3 regions of the Rahnella aceris genome follow, and region 3 is predicted to be linked to each of the others. Evidence: predicted binding sites of a transcription regulator. Region 3 holds the regulator's gene; each other region holds the start of a gene.
What was found. The regulator PurR, encoded in region 3, represses purine synthesis genes. The targets are predictions, from matches to a motif close to CANGCAAACGTTTGCNTG.
Positions count from the first base shown of each region.

Region 1: the regulator PurR is predicted to act here: its motif matches at 1,839-1,856, upstream of purM (phosphoribosylformylglycinamidine cyclo-ligase).
Region 2: the regulator PurR is predicted to act here: its motif matches at 1,399-1,416, upstream of purE (5-(carboxyamino)imidazole ribonucleotide mutase).

Region 1 covers NZ_JAADJV010000001.1:2,459,206-2,462,486, forward strand. Annotated here, with positions in the region: gene uraA (uracil permease) at 1-982, opposite strand, end outside; gene upp (uracil phosphoribosyltransferase) at 1,062-1,688, opposite strand; gene purM (phosphoribosylformylglycinamidine cyclo-ligase) at 1,921-2,958, shown strand; gene purN (phosphoribosylglycinamide formyltransferase) at 2,995-3,281, shown strand, end outside.
Region 2 covers NZ_JAADJV010000001.1:2,477,792-2,481,072, forward strand. Annotated here, with positions in the region: gene lpxH (UDP-2,3-diacylglucosamine diphosphatase) at 1-560, shown strand, start outside; gene miaE (tRNA-(ms[2]io[6]A)-hydroxylase) at 672-1,304, opposite strand; gene purE (5-(carboxyamino)imidazole ribonucleotide mutase) at 1,485-1,994, shown strand; gene purK (5-(carboxyamino)imidazole ribonucleotide synthase) at 1,991-3,055, shown strand; gene ybbP (putative ABC transporter permease subunit YbbP) at 3,201-3,281, opposite strand, start outside.
Region 3 covers NZ_JAADJV010000001.1:1,892,899-1,896,179, forward strand. Annotated here, with positions in the region: gene GW591_RS08545 (C40 family peptidase) at 1-300, shown strand, start outside; gene cydH (cytochrome bd-I oxidase subunit CydH) at 466-636, opposite strand; gene purR (HTH-type transcriptional repressor PurR) at 890-1,915, shown strand; gene punR (DNA-binding transcriptional activator PunR) at 1,952-2,857, opposite strand; gene punC (purine nucleoside transporter PunC) at 2,994-3,281, shown strand, end outside.

The DNA.
Region 1 (3,281 bases), 570 kb from region 3:
CCTGGATGGCTGCCGCCAGTTTGCCGATACAGGAAAGCAGAATAGCCAGAATGGCCGCGCCGCCAATAACCCAGGTGCTGTATACCTTGGTGATGGCCATGACGCCGATGTTTTCACCGTACGTGGTATTTGGCGTTGAGCCGAAGAAACCGGACAACACGGTCGACAAACCGTTTGCCAGCATCGAACGGTGCAGGCCCGGATCACGCAGTAAATCTTTCTTCACAATGTTTGCCGTCACAACCAGATGCCCGACGTGTTCGGCAATAACCACCAGCGCCGCAGGCAGGATCGTGAGGATGGCGACCCATTCAAAACGTGGCGTATAGAAGGTTGGCAGCGCGAACCAGTGCGCATTCTCGATCGTTGAGACATCCACCACCCCCATAAAGAACGACAGTGCATAACCCACCAGCACGCCGATCAGGATCGGGATAATCGCCAGGAAACCACGGAACAGCACGGACCCCAGAATGGTCACAGACAGTGTCACCAGCGAAATGGTAATGGTGGTGGAATCCACCGCCGCGCCCTCGGCAGGTAACAGACCCGCCATATTCGCCGCCACGCCCGCCAGTTCCAGTCCGATGACGGCAACGATTGCGCCCATCGCCGCAGGCGGGAATATCACGTTAATCCAGCCAATTCCGGCTTTCTTAACAATCAGCGCCACCAGGCAGAACAACAGCCCGCAGGCAATAAAACCACCGAGCGCCACCTCATACCCCATCGGTAACAGCAACAGCACCGGGGAAATAAACGCGAAGCTCGAGCCAAGGTAAGCCGGTATTTTCCCTTTACAGACAAATAAATACAGCAAAGTCCCTATGCCATTGAACAGCAGCACCGTTGCCGGGTTGATCTTAAACAGAATGGGCACCAGGACGGTGGCACCAAACATGGCAAACAGATGCTGGAAACTCAGGGGAATCGTCTGCAGCAATGGCGGACGTTCGCTTACCCCGATGACACGACGGGTCATGAATGTGATCCTCTCAATGGTGTGATGTTGTATATGACGAGCAAAAAAAAGCCGACTGATTAGTCGGCTAAACGCTTATTTATTTCGTACCAAATATCTTGTCGCCCGCATCGCCGAGCCCCGGGATGATGTAGCCTTTATCGTTGAGTCCCTGATCCACCGAGGCGGTGTACAACTCAACGTCCGGGTGTGCGGCTTCGAGAGCGGCGATCCCTTCAGGCGCGGCAACCAGCACCAGCACTTTAATGCTCTGGCAGCCGGCTTTTTTCAGCAGGTCGATGGTGGCAATCATAGACCCCCCCGTCGCCAGCATCGGATCAACCACCAGTGCCAGACGTTCTTCAATGTTAGAAACCAGTTTCTGAAAATACGGCACAGGCTTGAGGGTTTCTTCATCACGGTACACGCCGACCACACTGATACGCGCACTCGGAACGTGTTCCAGTACGCCTTCCATCATGCCCAGACCGGCACGCAGGATAGGCACTACGGTAATTTTCTTGCCTTTAATCTGATCGATTTCAACCGGGCCATTCCAGCCTTCGATCGTCACTTTTTCAGTTTCTAAATCAGCAGTCGCTTCATACGTCAGCAGACTTCCCACCTCAGAAGCCAGTTCGCGAAAACGTTTCGTGCTGATGTCGTTTTCACGCATCAGGCCCAGCTTGTGTTTCACCAGCGGGTGTTTCACCTCGACGATCTTCATTATTTATTCTCCTAAGGTGGTTGAGCTGCAAAAAAAAATCGCGAGATTATAACGCCATTTTTTTTGAACGCCATACCAAATAGCCTGATCTGGATCATCAGTAACCCGGTTAGAGTATAGACAGCCTAAAACTCATCATCGAATAAGGCGCTCGCAAACGTTTGCTTCCACTGTTAGAATTGCCCCGCTTTATTCTTCAACCACCAACCCAAACCGCCGTGGGGACTTCGCAGTGACCGACAAAACCTCTCTCAGCTATAAAGACGCAGGCGTAGATATCGATGCCGGTAACGCATTGGTAGACCGCATTAAAGGTGTAGTAAAACAGACTCGCCGCCCTGAAGTGATGGGTGGACTGGGCGGTTTTGGTGCCCTCTGCGCGCTGCCGCAAAAATATCGTGAACCCGTACTGGTTTCGGGTACCGACGGCGTTGGCACCAAGCTGCGTCTGGCGATGGATTTGAAACGCCATGATACTATCGGTATCGATCTGGTCGCGATGTGCGTCAACGATTTAATCGTTCAGGGCGCTGAACCGCTGTTCTTCCTCGACTATTACGCCACCGGCAAACTGGACGTCGATACTGCCGCCAGCGTGATCACCGGTATCGCAGAAGGCTGTAAACAGTCTGGCTGTGCGTTAGTCGGTGGTGAAACCGCTGAAATGCCGGGCATGTATCACGGCGAAGATTACGACGTGGCAGGCTTCTGCGTGGGTGTGGTGGAAAAATCAGAAATCATCGACGGCAGCAAAGTGGCTGACGGGGATGTGCTGATCGGCCTGGCCGCCAGTGGCCCGCATTCCAACGGTTATTCTCTGGTGCGCAAAATTCTGGAAGTCAGTAAGACTGACCCGGAAACCACCGATCTGGCAGGCAAACCGCTGGCCGATCACCTGCTCGCACCAACCAAAATTTACGTGAAATCGATTCTGAACCTGATCGAAAACGTGGATGTTCACGGCATCGTCCATCTGACCGGTGGCGGCTTCTGGGAAAATATCCCACGTGTATTGCCGGACAACACGCAGGTGATTATCGACGAATCAAGCTGGCAGTGGCCGGATGTCTTCACCTGGCTGCAAACCGCCGGTAATGTCAGCCGTCACGAAATGTACCGCACCTTTAACTGTGGTGTGGGCATGCTGGTGGCACTTCCGGCAGAACTGGCCGATCAGGCGATTGCATTACTGAACGATAATGGCGAAAAAGCGTGGAAAATTGGCTACATTAAAGCCTCTGACTCCGCTGAACGCGTGGTTATTGAATAAAACCAGTAAATCAACTGACTGAAGACGGGTAGCAAAATGAAAAGGATTGTGGTTCTGGTATCGGGCGAGGGGAGCAATTTACAGGCCCTGATTGATGCCTGCCAGCAGGGACGAATTAACGCAACACTCAGTGCGGTCTTCAGCAATAAAGCAGCTGCATACGGGCTTGAAAGAGCCCGTTTAGCCGGTATTCCCGCGCATGCACTGGATGTTAAGGCTTACCGGGACCGGGCGGAATTTGACGTTGCACTGGCGGATGCCATTGACACTTTCCAGCCTGATCTGGTGGTACTTGCCGGTTATATGCGTATTCTGACCGCTGA
Region 2 (3,281 bases), 580 kb from region 3:
TTCACGCTGAAATCTCGGCGGCCCTAAATCAGTTACACCAGCAAGGTGTGCCCTGCTTCTTCATTCACGGCAACCGCGATTTTCTGCTCGGCAGACGTTTCGCCCGCGACAGCCTGATGACGTTGCTGCCGGAGAAAAAAGTGCTGGAACTGTATGGCCGCCGCGTCCTGATCCTGCACGGTGACACGCTGTGCACCGACGATGTCGCGTATCAGAACTTCCGCAAAAAAGTCCACAATCCGCTGATCCAGAAACTGTTCCTGATGCTGCCGCTGAAATGGCGACTGGGCATTGCTGCCAGAATGCGCGCCAACAGCAAGGCGTCGAATCAGGGCAAATCACTGGAAATTATGGATGTGAACCCGCAGGCGGTGGTCAGCGAAATGCAGATGGCAGGCGTGGAGTGGATGATTCACGGTCACACCCATCGTCCGGCAATTCACGATGTGCCGCTGGAAAATAAAACCGGCCACCGCGTGGTACTCGGCGCATGGCACGAAGAAGGCTCGATGGTGAAAGTCACCGCCGATAACGTCGAGCTGATCAGCTTCCCGTTTTGAGTCACCTCAAAGTTACCCAAAATAATTTGAGTTGCTGGAAGGCGACAAGCTCATGAATCCCTGGGAGCTTAGCTGACTAAGTGACCGGGGTGAATGAGTGCAGTCAACGCATCAGCAGCCCGAAGTATGAAGGGTAACGGGTACGCCTGAATGGAAGCGGAATTGTTCGTCCGGCGTGAGGACCAGTTCCGCTTCAATCCTGCCAAACTCCTCTACCCGCTCACTGATATCCGTTCCGGCATATTGCTCCGCCAGCGCCAGATAATCGGCAAAATGCCGTGATTCTGAACGCAGCAATGAGGTGTAAAAACGCGACAAGGTTTCGTCGAGATGCGGCGCAATTTTGGCAAAACGCTCACAGGATCGCGCTTCGATGTACGCCCCGATAATCAGCCGGTCGACCAGAATATTCAGATCATCGTGATGACGGGTATGTTTGATCATACCGCTGGCGTAGCGCGAGGGGGAAAGCTGGGTATAAGTAATATTGCGCTTTTGCATGATTTCCACCACTTGTTCGAAGTGATGAAGCTCTTCACGCGCCAGACGCGCCGCACAAAACAGCAGCTCGGTGCGATCCAGATATTTGGTCATCAGGCTCATCGCCGTGGCCGCCGCTTTCTTTTCACAGTTAGCGTGGTCGATCAGCATCACCGTCTGATTTTCCAGCGCCACATCCACCCACAGAGCGGGTGTTTCACAGTGAAGAAAATCATAAATCGGTGCCAGTAAAGCCTGCGTCATAAATCAGTTTCCAATGAAGTTTGTCATTAATATATTGGTTTGGATTATACAAATCTGCCGCCAACTTCTCATCAAAAATGCGCCGTTTTCCGGCGACGCAACCGTTTTCCTCCCTCACGGAGCGTGCTATCATTTGCGCCCTCGCAGTTTCTATTTCCGAATCACAGGAGCTTTACAGACATGTCATCCAACGTTACCCCGGCAAAAATCGCCATCGTTATGGGGTCTAAAAGTGACTGGGCGACCATGCAGTTCGCCGCCGACGTCCTCACAACGCTGAATATTCCTTTCCATGTCGATATCGTCTCCGCTCACCGTACGCCGGACAAATTGTTTACTTTCGCTGAGCAGGCTTCCGCTAACGGTTTTGATGTGATCATCGCGGGTGCCGGTGGCGCAGCGCATTTACCGGGCATGCTGGCGGCGAAAACGCTGGTGCCGGTGCTGGGCGTGCCGGTGCAAAGTGCTGCACTCAGTGGCATCGACAGTCTCTATTCCATTGTGCAAATGCCGCGTGGTATTCCGGTCGGTACGCTGGCGATTGGTAAAGCCGGTGCCGCAAACGCCGCATTGCTGGCGGCACAGATTCTTGCACTGCACGATGCTGAGATTGCCAAAAACCTGGCCGCGTGGCGCACCGCACAAACTGACGAAGTGCTGAATAATCCCGACCCGCGGGAGGAAGCATGAAACCGGTTTGCGTACTCGGAAACGGCCAGTTAGGCCGAATGCTGCGTCAGGCCGGTGAACCGCTGGGCATCGCCGTCTATCCTGTCGGCCTTGATGCTGAACCGGAAGCCGTGCCGTATCAGCAAAGCGTGATCACCGCTGAAATCGAACGCTGGCCGGAAACGGCACTGACCCGCGAACTGGCGACGCACAATGCGTTCGTTAACCGCGACATTTTCCCGCGTCTGGCCGATCGCCTGACGCAAAAACAGTTGCTCGACCAGCTCGGTCTGGCGACTGCGCCGTGGCAATTGCTGGCCGATGCCGCCGAATGGCCGCAGGTATTCTCCCGGCTTGGCCAACTGGCGATTGTGAAACGTCGCGTCGGCGGGTACGACGGCCGGGGTCAGTGGCGTCTGCGTTCTGGTGAAGAAAATACGCTGCCGCAGGATTGCTATGGCGAATGCATCGTTGAGCAGGGTATCAACTTCTCCGGTGAAGTTTCGCTGGTGGGCGCGCGCGGTCACGATGGTAAAACCGTGTTTTATCCGCTGACCCATAACCTGCATCAGGACGGCATTCTGCGCACCAGTGTTGTGCTGCCGCAGCCGGATGCCGCCCTGCAACAGCAGGCAGAAAACATGCTGTCGGCGATCATGAACGAACTGAATTATGTCGGCGTGATGGCAATGGAGTGTTTCGTGGTCAGCGAAGGTTTGCTGATCAATGAGCTGGCACCGCGTGTGCATAACAGCGGGCACTGGACACAGAACGGCGCCTCTTACAGTCAGTTTGAAATGCATCTGCGCGCCATCCTTGGTCTGCCGCTGCCGAAACCGGTGGTGAGCACACCGTCAGTGATGGTGAATCTGATTGGCACGGATGTGTCAGAAAAATGGCTGAGCCTGCCGCTGGTCAATCTGCACTGGTACGAGAAAGACGTGCGTCCGGGTCGTAAAGTCGGACACCTGAATCTCAACGACGCCAGCGTCCGCCTGCTGAAAGACAATCTCAACGCACTGGTCCCGATGCTGCCGGAAGAATACGCCAGCGGGATTGAATGGGCAGTTGAAAAGCTTTGATTTGATCGGCTCCCTCCCCTGCGAAGGGGAGGGTTGGGGTGGGGTATTAAGGTCAAAATCTCATAGTTAAAGTGTGCTTTGACAAACAGTTAGCCATTAAAACCCCCTCCCTGCCTCCCCCTTCGCAGGGGGAGGAGTTTAGAAACTACGAGTCGTATTGCCGGAACAACGCCCGCCCCCGCAGCAACCGCACACCCAGCCAACCGCCGCAAACCGACAGCAGCAC
Region 3 (3,281 bases):
GTCTATTACGCCTACAAAGATTTGATCCGTATTAAAATGCCACGCACAGCGAATGAAATGTATCACCTGCGCGATGCGGCTCCGGTTAAACGCGGCGAACTTGAAAGCGGTGATCTGGTGTTCTTCAGAATCAATAACCGCGGCGCAGCAGACCATGTTGGTGTTTACGTGGGGAACGGCAAGTTTATTCAGTCTCCAAGAACGGGCGAAGACATTAAAATCACCTCTCTCGGCGACGATTACTGGCAAGATCATTATGTGGGTGCACGCCGGGTAATGACGCCGAAAACGATCCGATAATAAACAATTCGTTAAGTCTGAAGTTTCGCTAATCAGCCATTGAATAGCATTTAACGAAGAGTTTCTGCAGGGAAGAGTATCGGCGGTAACGGCCACTGCGTAAAATTGAAAAGGGCGATTCCTGTAACAGGAATCGCCCTTTTTTATGGCGGATCACTTACTGAATCAGTTCATCACCGCAGTGAAACTGAAAGCGATAATCATAAGCAAAGCGCATACCGTGGTGATCAACGATAATTTCAGGTTGCTGTCCATCAAACCCCCCTTTCGGATCAAATTGTGGCATTTTTTAAGCCACACTAATTGTGTGCCAACGCATTTTCGCATAATTAACATTTAAAATCTTGTGCTGAATGACAATGTATCCCTGAGAATTTTACTTCCACTTTCCTGCATTATAAGAGAAAATTGTCGGTTAACACGCCTGTGTGCCGGTTGATTTCACCCGAGAGCATTTCACGCCTCATTCTGAAGAATCCACCCAACGATTTCACTGCCCTTTTAGAAGCCAGCAGTGAGATCCACGCAAGCAAACGATTAACATAATGCTAACGTGCTGAAACACGTGAGTTCAGGAGTCATTGTTTACATGGCAACGATTAAAGATGTCGCAAAGCGCGCTGGCGTTTCCACTACAACCGTGTCGCACGTCATCAATAAAACACGTTTCGTCGCCGAAGAAACCAAAGAAGCGGTTCTCCTTGCAATCAAAGAGTTACATTACTCGCCGAGTGCTGTAGCCCGCAGTCTGAAGGTCAATAACACCAAAACGATCGGTCTGCTTGCCACCTCCAGCGAAGCGCCCTATTTTGCCGAAGTGATTGAAGCCGTAGAAAACAGCTGCTTCTCCAAAGGCTATACGCTGATTTTGTGTAACTCGCATAATAATCTGGAAAAACAACAAGCCTACCTGCAAATGCTGGCGCAAAAACGCGTCGATGGCTTGCTGGTGATGTGCGCGGAATATCCTGATGAGTTGCTCAATATGCTCGAGGAGCACCGTTCGATCCCAATGGTGGTCATGGACTGGGGCGAAGCGCGTAAGAACTTCACCGACAGCATTATTGATAATGCTTTCGAAGGGGGTTACATGGCCGGGCGTTATCTGATTGAACGCGGTCATCGTGATATTGGGGTGATCCCGGGCCAACTGGCACGTAATACCGGCGGTGGCCGCTTCCAGGGTTTTGTGAAAGCACTGACTGAAGCCAATATTCCGCTGCGTGACGAATGGGTGGTTCAGGGCGATTTCGAGCCGGAATCGGGCTATCAGGCGATGCATAAAATTCTGATGCAGAAGCACCGCCCGACTGCCGTATTCTGTGGTGGCGATGTGATGGCAATGGGCGCAATCTGTGCCGCAGACGAACTGGGCCTGCGCGTTCCTCAGGATATTTCCGTGATCGGTTACGACAATGTGCGTAACGCCCGTTACTTCTCCCCCGCGCTGACAACCGTGCATCAGCCGAAAGAACGTCTGGGTGAAATGGCCTTTACCATGTTGCTGGACAGAATTGTCAGTAAGCGTGAAGAGTCTCAGACCATTGAGGTGCATCCGAAACTGGTCGAACGCCGTTCCGTAGCCGATGGTCCGTACCGCGATTACCGCCGTTAACAGATATCGAACGCCTGCAGATGCAGGCGTTTTTTTCTAATCACGCAGCCATTCCTGATTCATGGTTTCTGTATCGCCCATATATTCCAGCAACCAGGCCAGCGAGGGTGACGGATTGCTTTGATCCCACGTCAGGCAACACGGGCTGTCGGGAAACGTATTTTCCAGCGTCAGCACCTGCAACTTTTTCTGTTCTATCCACGGCGTGACGCGATGAACCGGCATCATACCCACGCATAAGCCTTCGGTCAGGCATTCCAGCGCACAGGTCCAGTCTGGCACGACCAGCCGCCGCTGGTTATCAAGCGTCCATGTATCCCGCTTAGGCAATGTCCGGGAGGTGTCTTCCAGACAGAGTGCAGGATAAGGCCGCAACTCATCATCATTCAGCGCGCCGGATAACTGAGCCAGCGGATGTTGCGGGCTGACGACGCAATGCCAGTCCATAAATCCCATGTCACGAAAACTGAAGCCCCCGCCAACCGGTATCGCGCGTGTAGCACCGATCGCCACGTCTGCCCGCCCGTCAACCAGCGCATCCCAGACACCATTAAACACTTCTGAGTGAATAATGAGTTCGGTGTCCGCAAAATGGCGGTAGAAATCGAGCACCAGACGCCGTGTCCGTGCGGGTTTTACAATCCGGTCAACCGCCACACGTAATTCGCCGCGCCAGCCGTTCGCCACCTGCTGACACTGCCGGCGCGTGGCTATCATTTTTTTTGTCAGAATCCGCGCTTCATCGACAAAAACCTTTCCCGCAGGCGTCAGTACCACGTCACGATGGCGACGTTCAAACAACGGCACGGCCAGCCACTGCTCAAGCTGACGGACGGTATAGCTGATAGCAGAAGGTACGCGGTGCAAATCTTGCGCTGCCGCACTAAAACTACCTGTTCTTGCCACGGCATCTACCACTTCAAGGGCGTATTCTGACCACATAATTCAGCCTTCAATATTTTTGATAGCAGAGTGCAAATATTAGCGTTTCACAAGCCTGTTATCAAAGCGTTAAACTCCGCCTCCGGTATGTAATCTGCATCACATCATCTGCAATAAATAAATTAATGAGACGATAATGAAACCCTCCTTTGGATTTATGCTCTATCTCGCGGGACTGAGCATGCTGGGCTTTTTAGCCACTGATATGTATCTGCCTGCGTTCAGCGCCATGCAAACCAGTCTGATGACCAGCCCCGGGATGATCAGCGCAAGTCTGAGCATTTTTCTCGGCGGATTTGCTCTCGGTCAGTTGTTATGGGGGCCGTTGTCAGACAGGATCGGCCGTAAACCGGTATTGCTTCTTGGTCTGACACTGTTTGCGGTCGGTTGTCTGGGCGTTATCTGGGTTGAGAATGTACGCGCC